Regions from separate parts of the Novosphingobium sp. TK46 genome, predicted to be linked through region 1. Evidence: riboswitches for the same ligand, from Rfam matches in the RefSeq annotation. Region 1 holds a riboswitch; the other holds the start of a gene.
The links. A riboswitch is a leader RNA that binds a small molecule or an ion and turns the genes downstream of it on or off. The one in region 1 is predicted to bind thiamine pyrophosphate.

Region 1 (7,027 bases):
TCACCTAATCGGGACGATCGCGCGCGTGCCCTGGCGCATGCCACCAAGCCCCCGTCGGCCAGCATGGCGTTCAGCAAAAGTCTGCGGGAGCGAGGCTGTGCTCCCGCTCCCGCAGACCTAGGTTCGTGAGAGGATCGCGCGGTTTAGAGCCCGTCGAGCCCCTTGCTGACGAGCACGTTGACCGCGACACGGCGGTTCTGCGCCTTGCCTTCCGGCGTGCTGTTGTCCGCCGCCGGGTCCGCCGTGGCCATGCCGGTCGGCGTCAGCATGCGGTAGGGCTTCCAGTGGCAGATCTGCTGGAGATAGTTGACGACGCGCGCGGCGCGCTTCTCGCTGAGCGCCTGGTTCACGTCCTCGCTACCCGTCGAATCGGTATAGCCGACCACGAGCAGCAACGCATTGTCCATGCCCTCGGCCTGGGTCGCGGCGGCGCAAAGGTCCGCCTTGGCCTTCTCGGACAGGTTCGACTTGCCGGTATCGAAGTTGACGTTGGTGGTGGCCTTGACGTTGTACTTGTCGATATCGCCCATCCGCCCGCGCAGGGCCTCGGTCGCGGCGGACTGCTCGGCGAAACGCTGATCCGTGCCGTTGTGGATCATCGTCGCGGTCTTGAGATCCTTGCTCTTCAGGTCGATCTTCTTCGCCACCAGTTCGCCACCGCCCGACTGCAGGGTCTCCACGCTGACCGGCAGACCGTTCAGCAGCGAGGTCGCCGCCAGCTTGCTGCGGCTAAGGCTCAGGAAACCGCCGCTGGACGTGATCGTGGTGGCGTCGTTGATGATGATCACGGACTTGGTGCCATCTTCGCTGGTGACCTGCATCCTGGCGCCACTGCGGGCCGAGATGATGCCGTCGATATCGGGCCCCTTGGTCGTCGCCTCGGGGACGGTCGTATCGGTCACACTGCCGCTGACTCCAGCGTCGGCGGGTTCCTGCGGTTGCGCGGAAAGGCTTCCCGAGGCCGATCCGGCAAGGATCGCACCCAGCAACAGAACCTTCGAGCTTTTTGAATTGAAACGCATCACGCTGCTCCTTTAGAATCCATCTGCAGGGGCACTTGCGATTGCTGGTCGAGCACGACTTGCGTCGCTGTTGTCTCCGTCAACTTCAAGGCCCCTTTCCCCCCAACTTCATCAGATAACGCACGACTGTCGGTCGCGCCTGAGGACGTGGAACATCTTGCGTGTTGACTTGAAGCTTGCGCGCACATGAACACTGCCGATCGAGCGCTCTGGCGGCGGCGATCAGAGCAGGCGTTGCGACGAAGCGAGGCACATGGCGACGACGGCGCCCCGTTTGCTTTACGCGGTGGTCACGAATATCTCGGCTTCGATCACCCAGTCTCCCGCGATCAGGCGCCACTTGGCGGCGTACGTGCCGGAGGCCCTGCACGCTCCGGAAGCGACCGTCGCTGTCCAGCCCCCGCGCTCCATCGCGATGGGTTCGACAGCGGAAACGCTGAAGTCCCGGGGCGTGCGCATGTAGATGTCGCGATGTGCCGCTGCAAACTCACGACGCCAGACTTTCACTTGCGCCAATCGCCCTACGATCACGGCGCTGTCGGTGCCGGTGATCATGACGCAATCGCGCGCGAGGAGTGGACCGATCGCGCTGGCATCGCCCGCGGCAATGGCTTGGTTGAACAGGGCGCGGCGGGCGCGGATCGCAAGTTCGGTGGCAGCGGGGTTCATCAATGCTGTTTGAACCCCAGCCTGCGTGGCGGCAATTCCGGTTGATCCTGCTGAGAGAGCGCGCCGCGATCATCGAGCTTGCGGCGGGCGATAGTCAGGGTACCGGGCAAGCTGCGCCGCCACCGACCACCGTCGCCCAGCGACGGACCGTCCAGGATCTCACGAGCCCTTGGACAACGTAGGGATCTGATCGCGCGAACAACTCTGCGCCGGCAGCGTCATCACCCTGGAACAGCAGCAGCGCCTGCTCGGCAGGATCGAGCGCCCCACCCAGCAGCAGTCCACCGCGTGCCACCGCCTCGCGCGCGAGCGTCAGGTGCTCGTCCCGCAAGGCGGCTCGCCGCTCCAGATAGTCGGGCGCAAGATCGTAAGTCAGGATCCAGTGAGGCATGGCCGCCAGCTTTCCCCCGCGAGCCTCAGTCGTGCTCGCGGTCGCCCGCGCCGACATAGAGTTCGCGACCGATCTCCTCGTATTTGGCGCTCATCGCCTTCATCCCGGCTTCGGCTTCCGCCTCGGACGCGATGAAGGTCTGCACCGGCTGGTTCTGCTTGGCGGCGAAATCGCGCACTTCCTGGGTGATCTTCATCGAGCAGAACTTGGGCCCGCACATCGAGCAGAAGTGCGCCGACTTGGCGCCCTCGGCCGGCAGGGTCTGGTCATGGTACTGCTCTGCCGTGTCGGGATCGAGCGACAGGTTGAACTGGTCGCGCCACCGAAACTCGAAGCGCGCGCGGCTCAAGGCATCGTCGCGAACCTTCGCGGCAGGGTGGCCCTTGGCAAGGTCGGCGGCATGCGCGGCAAGCTTGTAGGTGACGACGCCCGTCTTCACGTCATCGCGATCGGGCAGGCCGAGGTGTTCCTTGGGCGTGACATAGCAAAGCATCGCGCAGCCGAACCAGCCGATCATGGCGGCGCCGATGCCGCTGGTGATGTGGTCGTATCCGGGCGCGATGTCGGTCACTAGGGGCCCGAGCGTGTAGAACGGGGCCTCGCCGCAGGACTCGAGCTGCTTGTCCATGTTCTCCTTGATCTTGTGCATGGGCACGTGGCCGGGGCCCTCGATCATCACCTGGACGTCCTGCGCCCAGGCCCGCTTGGTCAGTTCGCCCAAGGTGTAGAGTTCCGCGAACTGGGCTTCGTCGTTGGCGTCGGCGATCGAGCCCGGGCGCAAGCCGTCGCCCAGCGAGTAGGCGATGTCGTAGGCTTTGCAGATCTCGGTGATCTCGTCGAAATGCTCGTAGAGGAAGCTCTCCTTGTGGTGCGACAGGCACCACTTGGCCATGATCGAGCCGCCCCGGCTGACGATGCCGGTCACGCGCTTGGCGGTCATCGGAATGTAGGGCAGGCGCACGCCGGCGTGGATGGTGAAATAGTCGACGCCCTGCTCAGCCTGCTCGATCAGGGTGTCGCGGAAGATCTCCCAGGTGAGGTCCTCGGCGACGCCGCCGACCTTCTCCAGCGCTTGATAGATGGGAACGGTGCCGATCGGCACGGGGCTGTTGCGGATGATCCACTCGCGCGTGTCGTGGATGTTGCGTCCGGTGGACAGGTCCATGACGGTGTCGGCACCCCAACGGATCGACCAGACCATCTTGTCGACTTCGCTGGCGACATCGCTGGCGACGGCGGAGTTGCCGATATTGGCGTTGATCTTGACCAGGAAGTTGCGCCCGATCGCCATCGGTTCGCATTCGGGGTGGTTGACGTTGCTGGGGATGATGGCGCGGCCCCGCGCCACCTCGTCACGCACGAACTCGGGCGTGACGTAGTCGGGCACGGAGGCGCCGAAATCCTGACCGTCGCGGATGTACTCGGCCAGCATCTCGCGCCCGATGTTCTCGCGCACGGCGACGTATTCCATCTCGGGCGTGATGATGCCGCGCCGGGCGTAATGCATCTGGCTGAGGTTCGCGCCCGGCTTTGCACGCAGCACCCGGCTGGCGACGTTGGGAAACGGCGCGACGCCGCCCGAACGATCGGGGCCTTTGAGGCCATTATCCTCGGGCCGCGTCTCGCGCGGGGTGTACTCCTCCACATCACTGCGGGCGAGCTGCCACTCGCGGCGTAGCTGCGGCAGGCCAGCCTGGATATCGATCACCGCGTCGGGATCGGTGTAGGGGCCGCTGGTATCGTAGACGCGCACCGGCGCCTCGCCGCAGCCGGGCTCCAGATGGATCTCGCGCATGGCGACGCGCAAGTCGGGATTGGCGGGCGAACCGACATGGACCTTCTTGGACCCGCGGATCGGTCCGGTGGTGACGCCGATCTCAAGCTTGCTGTTGATGTCTGCCATATGCACGCTCCTCTTTTCAGACGTGAGCGAGCTTTTGCGGGCGTGGAACGGACCCGGCCAACTCCCTCCGCCCGTACTAACGGGTTCAGGTTCGACGGATCGTGCGGAGCATACCCGCACCTCTCAGCCATATGCTGGCTCCCCGGTGGTGACGCCGGTGTAGCGGCACCCGAGCGCCGGGTAAAGTGGCTCACAGTTGACTTTGCCCGCCCTGGCGGGTGTTGATGATCGCGGGAGGTTCGACTCCTCTCGACGCGGATGTCGGGCGCGGGCCACCGGCCACATACAAAGCGCGACATCCGCATGCGTGGGTGCAAGTGTCCTTGAAACACTCCTTCAACGCAGGCACCCGTTGTCGTCGGCCCGCAGGGGCAGCCGTGCAAAGGCCATGCGGGCCTCGCGCCCCCGCCGATGCATCGTGACGGCCACGGGTGCCTTTTTGCCCGCTGAGTGAAGGAGCGCAGGTATGCAGACGACGGTAGCCTTGATGGCGGCACTGGTGGTGGCGGTCGTGTTCCTCGCGGCGCCCACCTGGCGCAAGGCATGGCGCAGCCATGAGGTGACGTTGTGGGAAACCGGACTGATCTATGGCGCCGCCGGCTTCGTCGAGCAGCTCGGCCCCGGGATTCATCGCCGCTTCGATCCGCTCCATCGTCGGACCCTCGTCTGCGTCCCGACGGTTACACGGGCGCTGAGTGGCCAGACGATCGAGGCGATCAGCAAGGACCAGTTCGCCTTCCGCCTCACCCTTACGCCTGTCGTGACGGTCGTCGATCCGCGCCTGCTGGTCGAACAGACCACCGGACCCTCTGGGGAGCGGGCGCCGGTGCAGCCGGTCGATCATCGTTATGACCGACTGAGCCCAAGCCTTGCCGCCGCCGCCCTCGCCGTAGTGGCGACCCGGACGCTCGAGGAGTTCCTGGCCGACCCGGCGGCCATGGTCACCGCGATCGCGCCCCAGCTTGCCGATGCCCTGCCCGGCACCCGGCTGGACGAATTGCTGCTGACCGGCATCACCCTGCCCCCCGAGGTGCGCAAGATGTTCACCGAGGTCGAGCGTGCGCGACGCGAAGGCTTGGCCGGCCTGGAACGCGCGCGCGCCGAGCAGGCATCGTTGCGCGCACTCGCGAACGCCGCTCGCAATCTGGCCGACAATCCGGCGCTCGCCAACTTGCGGATGCTGCAAGTGATGGAAAATGCCAGGGGCGCCAAGACCTTCGTGCTGGGCGGCGGCGTAACGGACCCGGGCAAGGCGCCAGCAGCCGCCGATGCGCAAAGCCAAACCTGAGCGCGAACGCCAGACTACCCGCATGACCATGCTCTATCGTCTGGATGCGAATGCAAGGCTGGTGGCCGACACGTTCGGCGCGGCGGCCGGTGACGACCCCTGGTCCGGCGGGCACGTCGCCCCCGGCAGCTTCGCGCCGATCATCACCGCCGGGCGTGAATTCGTCGCGGGCCCACGCCCGAACTCTCGAAGCCCGCAGCGGATGGTGCCGCGTCTATGGGGCGTGCCGCCACCACCCTCGATCCAGGAAGCGCCCCGCCACGGCATCGCATCCGTGCGCAACGTCGACAGCTCCTTCTGGATCGGCAATTTGCGCAATGCCGAGTTTCGCTGCCTGATCCCTGCCACGGCGTTCATGGAATGGAACGCCACGGCCTCTCGTCGGCTCGATCATGATGGCAAACGACGGCGCCATTGGTTCGCCTGCACCGATCAGCCGACGTTCGCCTTCGCGGGTGTGTGGAAGGACAGCGAGATACCGAGCTTCGCCTTGCTGACATGCGAGCCCAATGCCGCCTTGCGCCACGCCGGGCGCGATTCCATGCCCGTCGTCCTGCCTGCGGACCCTGCGTCCCGCGATCTCTGGCTGCGCGGTAGCTGGGATCGCGCAAGAGCGTTGCTGGTGCCTTATCCCTCATCGACGATGCGCGAGTATGAGCAGTAGCGGCACCACACCCGCATGACTTGCTTGCTGCCACTGCCAAGGCGGGGTTACGTTGATATCAGCAGCAGCATGTCTTGCCGGAGCCGCCCCATGCAGATCATCGCCACCGCCGCGCGGCGCCACTGGTTCTATCTGGTGTGGCCGTTCCTGCTGGCAGCCGCATTGATGTTTCGCGCCACCCATCCCTGGTCGGATGCGCCTGGGTTCGGTGAAGCGACGACGCTGTTCGACTGGTGCGTGTTCGTCCCTGCTCTTCATGCGATCTGCTATCGCGCAATGCCGCGGCGAGCCCTGGCGCTGCGCACGCTGGGCCTGATCTGCGGGGGTGCGTGGATCGCGGGGAAGATCGTTCCCGATTCGGCCGAAGTCATCCTTGCGCAATGGGGTTGGTTACGCGCGCCGGCGATGGCGGTGCTGCTGCTCGCCGAAGGCATGGCCCTCATCGCGATCGTGCGCCTGACCTTTGCTCCAACACCCGATTCGCGCGCGTTGGAGAAGCAAGGTCTGCCCCCTCTAGTGGTAAAGCTCATGCTGGCGGAGGCACGTTTCTGGCGGTGGCTATGGGCGAGAATACGCGGGAGATAACACCCAAGATAGCCGCGATCGGCATCGCAACCACGCGCTTGCCGGGTCATTCTCGCCGGCACCGGCACGCTGCGATGGTAAAATTCGCGTATAGAGCGGTCGCCCAATAGCCACCGTCGAATCAGACGGCCACGCAAATAAACACGAAGTACCGCCGCGTAGCACTGCGGCCATCGCGCTTATCCGGTGCTATGATACAGGTCGTCGCAAAACTTGGTACGGCAACGCTTTATTTTCCAATGCCATCTAGAAGATCGGCCATGCTTTACGCGTTCAAAGACGAGGTCGATCCGATCGCAGGCCGTCTGGCTCGCCTCTTGGCCTGGGCCGCCGGAATGCCGACGCGCACCGGGTGGCTGATCGGGCTCACCTCGGTGCTGGGCGTTGCCCTGCTTGATGCGCTGGGACGTGGTTACGGCCTGCGGTGCTTTCCGTTGTATATCCCGCTCATCTGTCTTGGCGGCTGGACGATGGCACCACGTTCAGCCCTGCTCTTCGCCGGTGG
Region 2 (7,027 bases), 310 kb from region 1:
GTCCTGATCGATGCGGGCGGTACGATCGCCTCGGTTCTCAACGAAGACGGTGTGCTGATCGGGCGCCGGGGCGGGTCCGACCTGGGTAGTGCGACGGTCGGAAAGGTGATCGAGCGCCAAGCCTACGCCGGGTTGAGCGAGGACATGCAGATGGGCGATGCCATGCGGGTCGTCGCGCTCGTCGACGAGGCGGCGGCGGCCAAGTCCATCGGTGTGGTCATCACGCATGGCACGGACATGATGGAGGAAGTCGCGTTCCTCACGCACTTGTTCCACGATACCGACATGCCGGTGATCTTCACCGGGGCGCAGAGGGCACCTGCCTTGCCGGGCTATGACGGCGCCGCGAATTTGCGCGATGCACTGGCCGTGGCGCGCAGTACGGCAGCGCGCGAAATCGGCGTGGCGATCGTCTTTGCTGGCCGGGTACTGACGGCGCGCACCGCGACCAAGCAGGACAGCGCCGCCCCCGATGCCTTCGGACCCGATAGCGCAATGTTGGCGCGGGTGGATGAACATGGCCTGCGGATCGCTTCCCTTCCGCGGCCTTCGCCGACCTTCGCGCGGGTTTCTCCCGATCCGGCGGTGCACATCGTATCGCTCGGGTTGGAGACCGCTCCTGAGTTGATCGAGGCGCTGGTAGGCAGCGGCGCAAGAGCCCTGGTGATCGAGGGCTTTGGACGCGGCAACGTGCCCATGCGCCTCATTCCGGCGATCGAGCATGCCCGCGCCGCCGGTGTCCTGATCGGCCTTGCCACGCATTGCCATGCGGGCGGTGTGGCGCCGGCATACGAGTCCGGAGCGCGGCTCGCAGCCTTGGGCGCAATCGGCGCGGCCGATCTCAGTGCCCGCAAGCTGCGGCTTCTGCTCGCGGTCGCTTTGGGAGGTGGGCGTGATGCCGATGAAGCCACCCGCCTGGCGCAGGATTGGCTCTGCCGGTAAAGGCACCTAGCGCGACGTCAGTCGTCTTCACAAAACTCGATATTGCCACGATTCAGCAGATCGACGATCAAGGCCAGCGTCGTTTCCGAAGCGGTATCGGCATCCAGCGTCGTGATCTGTTCGCTGGCACACAGGCGTTCGGCAAACGTCGCAAGCTGGCCGGTGCAACCGTACGATCGCCCATCGACGAACAAGGCAATGGCTCCCCCGCCCTGGCGAACGAACGAGAAGCGGCTGGCGGGATTGCGGGCAAGGCAAACCGGGACTGCGTCCCGCAAATCGGAAAGCGTCGTACGCTCCTCAGGCGCCCAATCGATCTCAAGGTTCTTGGGCAACGTGCTATACTGCCCGAACCACTGTGCGAATGTCTCGGGGTCCGCCATACTCTCGCTGACCATCGCTTGCAGCGCGGCAAGCGCTTCGGCCGTGATCTCGCCGGCGTTGTCCTGCAGCGGCAGCGCGGGATCGGCATAACGATCGTCGTCGGACATCTGGCGCACGAGATGTTCGGACCAACCGGCGATCAGCTCCGCGCGTGAAGGCGCCCTGAAGCCGATCGAATACGTCATGCAGTCATCGCCCAGCGCGACGCCGTGGTGAGCGATGCCCGGGGGTACGTACAGGACGTCCCCCGGTTCGAGGATCCACTCGGCCTCGGGCTCGAACTGCGCCAGCAAGCGCACCTCCTCGTTTTCCACCAACGCCGATCTTTCATCGCATCGGCCACCCACCTGCCAGCGCCGGCAGCCGAGGCCTTGCACGAGGAAGACGTCATATTGGTCGAAATGGGGACCAACCCCGCCCTGGTCGACGGCATAGCTCACCATCACGTCGTCGATGCGCCAGTTGGGGATGAAGCGGAAAGGTGCCAGCAGCGCGGCCACGTCGGGCACGTAGTGATCGACCGCCTGGACGAGCAGGGTCCACGGATCCTTTCCGATCGTGGCGAAGCGCTCCTCGGCAAACGGTCCGTGCTCGACCGCATAGACCGCGTCGACCTGCGTGATGATGCGCGCTTCGACCTCCGCTTCACACGCCAGACCGGCAAGATCGTCAGGATCGAGCGGATTGCTCCATGCCGGCCACAATCCTTTGATCAGGCAGGGTCGCTTTTGCCAGCTGTCCCGCAGAAAGGCGCGGGTATCGAACGTGTTCATGGCGCGGATCACTTTTCATCGTCTGGCGGCACCGACCGCCCGCTTCCAGCCGGCCATAGGCAATCCAACCGCTGCGCACCATGCATCGCTGCCGCTGTCGATCGCCTAGCTACCTTGCGTCCTTTCACCGCCTCCGCGCGTTCCCAAACAATGACCGAGACGATCGAAACCTTGCAAAGCCTGATGGATGCGGCCGCCCAGGCACTCGATTTCGAGGAAGCAAGACGATTGCGCGACAGGATCAGCCTGATGCGTGGCGGCGCGACAGCGACGGATGCGGAACAGGCCGATTTGTCCGGGCTGATCCGCCAGCGACCCGGCGCGATGGGCCTTGGCACCAATCAGCAGCAGGTCGCCCCTCCACCCGGATGGCGAGCGCCGACCAGGCCCGATCCACTGACGGCCAATCGCACCACGCGGGGCCGGAAGCGCCGATGACCGGAAGCGCCGATGACCGGAAGCACCGATGATAAGTGACCAGGCATGACCGACGGTGCGCGCGACGCGACGCTGGCGCTGCTCGCCGGGCGTGCAACCGGTGCGACGATCTGCCCCAGCGAAGTTGCGCGCGCAATCACCCCCGGGGATTGCGATACCCAAGCCTGGCGAAACGCGATGCCGATGGTGCACGAGGCAATCGATCGCCTGCTGGACGAAGGACACGTTCGCCTCAGCTGGAAGGGAAAGCCTCTGACAGCGCGATCAGGACCATACCGCATCGCGCGTGGTCATAGCTGACCGAAGGTAACGGTCCGCGCAGCTTCATTCATGCAGGCGGAGCGCGGTGAGTGTCTTCTTCGTGCCGGTTACCTGCTTCACGGCGACTTGCCCACGGGCTCAACGCGCCTCGGTCATCGCCGCGATCACGTCACTCGCCACCGCCACCATATCCACTTTGCCATGCATCACCACGACACCGTCCGACTCGTAGATCAGACCACGCAGACCATGACGGTCGATGCTGTCGATGATGATCTGGGCAAGCTGCTCGGCAGTCGGAACGGTCATCGGCCTGCCAATAGCCTGCCTGCTGGGAAGGCCAAGACGTTTAAACGGTTCGCCGCTGTCCCGCCCGCTACAAGCAGGATCGCCGGTCGGCACACCAGTCGGGCTGTGGTCCGGCCTCCTCGACCACTATGAGACATCCGGCCCCAGATATCGCTTTGCAGCCATCGCTTGCGAGACTAGGGGGGCGCATCCCCGGGGAGCCGCTGATGCGCGGCTGAGATGTGGCCTGCAGGCCGCGACCCGCCGAACCTGATCCGGTTGATACCGGCGTAGGGAGGGCGCGCGGCATGCCGCTGTCCCCTCCATGTGGAGTGGACGCAAGACAATGCCCGTTGCCGTTACCCGTTTGAAGCTGACCATGCTGGCCTTGCCGGCGGTACTGTTCGCCCCATGCGTCATGGCGGCCGACAGCGGTGCCGAAGATCCCGCGACGATCCGGGTAAACGGCCATCGCGACCCCGAAGGCCTGCTGCCGGATCAGACCGAACCCAAGTCGATAAGCGCGGTCTCGACGGATTTCATCGTCAAGCAAACGCCGACGTATAATGCGTTCCAGCTCGTCAACCTGCTGCCGGGCGCGAACGTCGCCACGACCGATCCCTATGGATTGTCCGCCAATTCCAGCCTGACCTTGCGTGGTCTGGGCCAGGACGCCATCGGGGTAGTGCTCGAAGGCGCGCCGCAGAACGACATCGGTTATTTCTACGCCTACCCCTCACAGTTCGCCGATGCCGAGAACGTGCGCCAGATCGCACTGACGCAGGGCGCGGCCGATATCGCCGAGCCGGTGGTGGCCGCCGCCGGCGGATTGCTGTCGCTGACGCTCGACGATCCCAAGAAGGATTTCGGCGCTTTGGTGAACCTTTCGGTAGGATCGTACAGCGAACGGCGCGCGTTCGTCCGGGTCGACACCGGGGAAATCGCCAATTCCGGCATCAGCGGGTTCCTCTCGTACTCCAACAATCGCGCGGACAACTGGCGCGGCCCCGGCTTCGACAAGCGCCAGCACGTCGATGCCAAGCTGCTGACGCAGTGGGGCAACGGCAATCGCGCCAGCCTGGCGGTGTCGTACAACGACGCCATCACCTCCACGTATCCGAGCCCGAGCCTGGCCGACTGGATGGCGCTGGGCCGCGACTTCAACTTTACCCGGCGCTATACCCCTGGCGATACGAGCTACTGGCGCCTCTATCGTGCGCCGTTCCGCAGCTTCTATATCGCCTCGCCGCTGCATCTGAACCTGAGCGACCGCCTGAGCTTCGACAGCAGCGCCTATCTTCAGTTCGGCCACGGCAACGCCCCTTACGGCACGCAACTGACGACGACAGGCAACTTCCTGGGTACCGAGGAACTCGCCCAGCCAGTCACGCTACCCGGTTCGATCGATGGACTGGCGACGGTCATGGGCAACTATACCGGCAAGCAGTTTCGCGTAGGCGACGTCGCCAAGCTGACCCTGCAGGCCGGAGCGCACCGGATCACCGCCGGGCTGTGGTTCGACTATGGAACCGATCGCGTCACCCAGTCGTACACTTCACTTCGGGACGACGGCCGACCGGTCGACGTCTGGGGCTATCAATCCGAGGCGATCCGTAGCGCCGATGGCCGGCTGCTCGCCTACGAAAACGCGCGCACGAAGACGGTGACCAAGGCGTTCTTCCTGGCCGACAGCATCCAGGTGACGCCAAAGCTCGGCATCGACCTTGGCTTCAAGGGCGTGAACCTGACGCGCAATGGCCGCAACTACCTGCCCGGCCCGCAACAGAAAGTGCATTTCGATGCGTTCGCCGCCCTGCCCCGTGCCGCGATCCATTACCAACTTGACGATCGTCAGCAGCTGTTCGCCAACGTGACCACCAGCTTTCGCACGCCCAACGAGTTCGCGCTTTACGACTACTATTTCGGCGGCGAAGTGGTGGCCAAGGGCTCGACCGCACTCAAGAACGAATACTCGCTCTCCCAGGAGTTGGGGTATCGCTATATCGGCCCCAACCTGTCGTTCTCGTTGACCGGTTTCCACTACCGGTTCCGCAATCGCCAGATCGCTACCGTCGTCAACAGTGGTGGTGCCCTGGTCAACTCGACGATCAATGCCGGCAGCCAGACCTCCTATGGTGTCGATGGCGAGATCGATTATCGTCCGGCGGCAGGCGTCAGCATCTACGCTTCGGGCGAGTACCTTCACACGCGGCTGAACGACGACCTGCCCGTCGACGGCGACCTTCTGCCCACCAGGGGCAAGCGCGCGGTCGCGAGTCCGCAGTTCCAGTTCGCGATCGGGACCACCTACGACGATGGCCGATTGTTCGGCAGCAGCGCCTTCAAGTACGTCGGGCGCCAGTACGCGACATTGCTCAACGACGAGAGCATCAAGGGTTACGCTACGCTGGACCTGTCGATCGGCGTCCATCTAGCCGGGCTGATCGACGCCCAGCGCACGGACTTGCGCCTCAACGCCATCAATGTGACCAACCCTCGCGTTCTGTCCGGCATTCAGATCGTCAGCAACAACGCCGGCGATGCGATCGGACGCAACGGCAGCATGATCGCAGGTTCGCCGCCGACATATTACATCGGAAGCGGACGCGCGTTCGTGGCAACGCTGTCGCGCGCCTTTTGACGATGCGTGGATGCGGCATTGCGCGACGGCGAGTGATGGCGTGAACGACGCGATGTCGGCCAGCGACCATCTCGTGCACGGCATGGGGACCGCACTCGAGGCGCCGACATGGCCCGCGATATCTCCGGTGCAAGCGCAGAAGATCCTGGCTGGCTTTGACGAAGCGGGGCCGTTCGAGACACTGAGCTGGCACTCGCCCCGCCCCTTCTCCGCCGCAGCGCTTGTCCACACCGATCGGGGCGAGTTCGTACTCAAGCGCCATCATCACCGACTGCGCTCGCCAGCCGCCCTCGCCCCCGAGCATGCGTTCATGGCTCATCTGCGCTGCGCCGGTCTGTCGGTCCCCGAAGTCATGCTCACCCATGAGGGCGTCGGCGCGATCGCCAATAACGGTTGGACCTACGAACTGCATCGCAAGGCCGCCGGTCTCGATGTCTATCGCGACCGGCCATCGTGGACACCGTTCCTGAACCATGGCGATGCTTTTGGCGCCGGCAAGGCATTGGCCCTGCTGCATCTCGCCGCACGCGGTTTCGACGCGCCCGATCGCGCCCCGGATCCGCTGATCGCCAGCTTCACGATCCTTCCTGCGCCGGATCCTCTCGCTGCGGCACAGACGTATATCGCGCGACGGCCCGCGCTTGCCCGCTTCCTTGCCGGCAAACCCTGGCGCATGCAGCTCGGGCGGCTGTTGGCCATGGCCGACCCTAGCCTTGGCGAGCGATTGCGCTGCCAGTCACCGATGTGGACCCACAACGACTGGCATCCATCGAACCTGCTGTGGTCCGCCGACGGCACCGTCACCACCGTTTTCGATTTCGGCGTGGCGACACGGACGTGTGCAGCACATGACCTGGCAACCGCGATAGAGCGCACCGCTGTTCCATGGCTGTCTTTGCATGATGGCAGCTTGAGCCAGCCCATCGACGTCACCGCCGCCACACACCTCGTGGCGGGCTATCGAACGGTACTGCCGCTCACCCAGGACGATATCACCACCGTCGCCTTGCTCCTGCCGCTGGTGCATCTCGAATTCGCGCTGTCCGAAATCGACTATTTTGCCGGCATAGTCGGCGATTATGCGCAGGCAGAAATCGCCTGGCAGCGATATGCTGTCGATCATGCGGATTGGTTCGGATCGCCGGCAGGCCAGCAGTTCCTCGAGCAATTCAGCTGCGAAGTCCGGATCTGATGTCGACGCTCGAGATCATTGCCGTCGCGATCAGCTTCGCAGGCATCTGGCTGACCGCCCGCCGCTCATTGCTGTGCTGGCCGGTCAGCCTGCTGGCCTGTGCACTGT

Region 2: another riboswitch for thiamine pyrophosphate. It lies ahead of ACXJ1Z_RS11385 (TonB-dependent receptor); the one in region 1 lies ahead of thiC (phosphomethylpyrimidine synthase ThiC).

The regions. Positions count from the first base shown of each region.
Region 1 covers NZ_CM143963.1:2,067,652-2,074,678, reverse strand. The annotation lists gene ACXJ1Z_RS10000 (OmpA family protein) at 144-1,022, opposite strand; gene ACXJ1Z_RS09995 (nuclear transport factor 2 family protein) at 1,302-1,691, opposite strand; gene ACXJ1Z_RS09990 (YciI-like protein) at 1,786-2,082, opposite strand; gene thiC (phosphomethylpyrimidine synthase ThiC) at 2,108-3,985, opposite strand; TPP riboswitch at 4,031-4,140, opposite strand; gene ACXJ1Z_RS09980 (SPFH domain-containing protein) at 4,452-5,273, shown strand; gene ACXJ1Z_RS09975 (SOS response-associated peptidase family protein) at 5,254-5,937, shown strand; gene ACXJ1Z_RS09970 (hypothetical protein) at 6,028-6,522, shown strand; gene ACXJ1Z_RS09965 (GGDEF domain-containing protein) at 6,783-7,027, shown strand, end outside.
Region 2 covers NZ_CM143963.1:2,382,371-2,389,397, reverse strand. The annotation lists gene ACXJ1Z_RS11410 (asparaginase) at 1-942, shown strand, start outside; gene ACXJ1Z_RS11405 (JmjC domain-containing protein) at 960-2,099, opposite strand; gene ACXJ1Z_RS11400 (UvrB/UvrC motif-containing protein) at 2,250-2,537, shown strand; gene ACXJ1Z_RS11395 (DUF3253 domain-containing protein) at 2,583-2,837, shown strand; gene ACXJ1Z_RS11390 (hypothetical protein) at 2,937-3,107, opposite strand; TPP riboswitch at 3,298-3,386, shown strand; gene ACXJ1Z_RS11385 (TonB-dependent receptor) at 3,433-5,727, shown strand; gene ACXJ1Z_RS11380 (phosphotransferase enzyme family protein) at 5,780-6,919, shown strand; gene pnuC (nicotinamide riboside transporter PnuC) at 6,919-7,027, shown strand, end outside.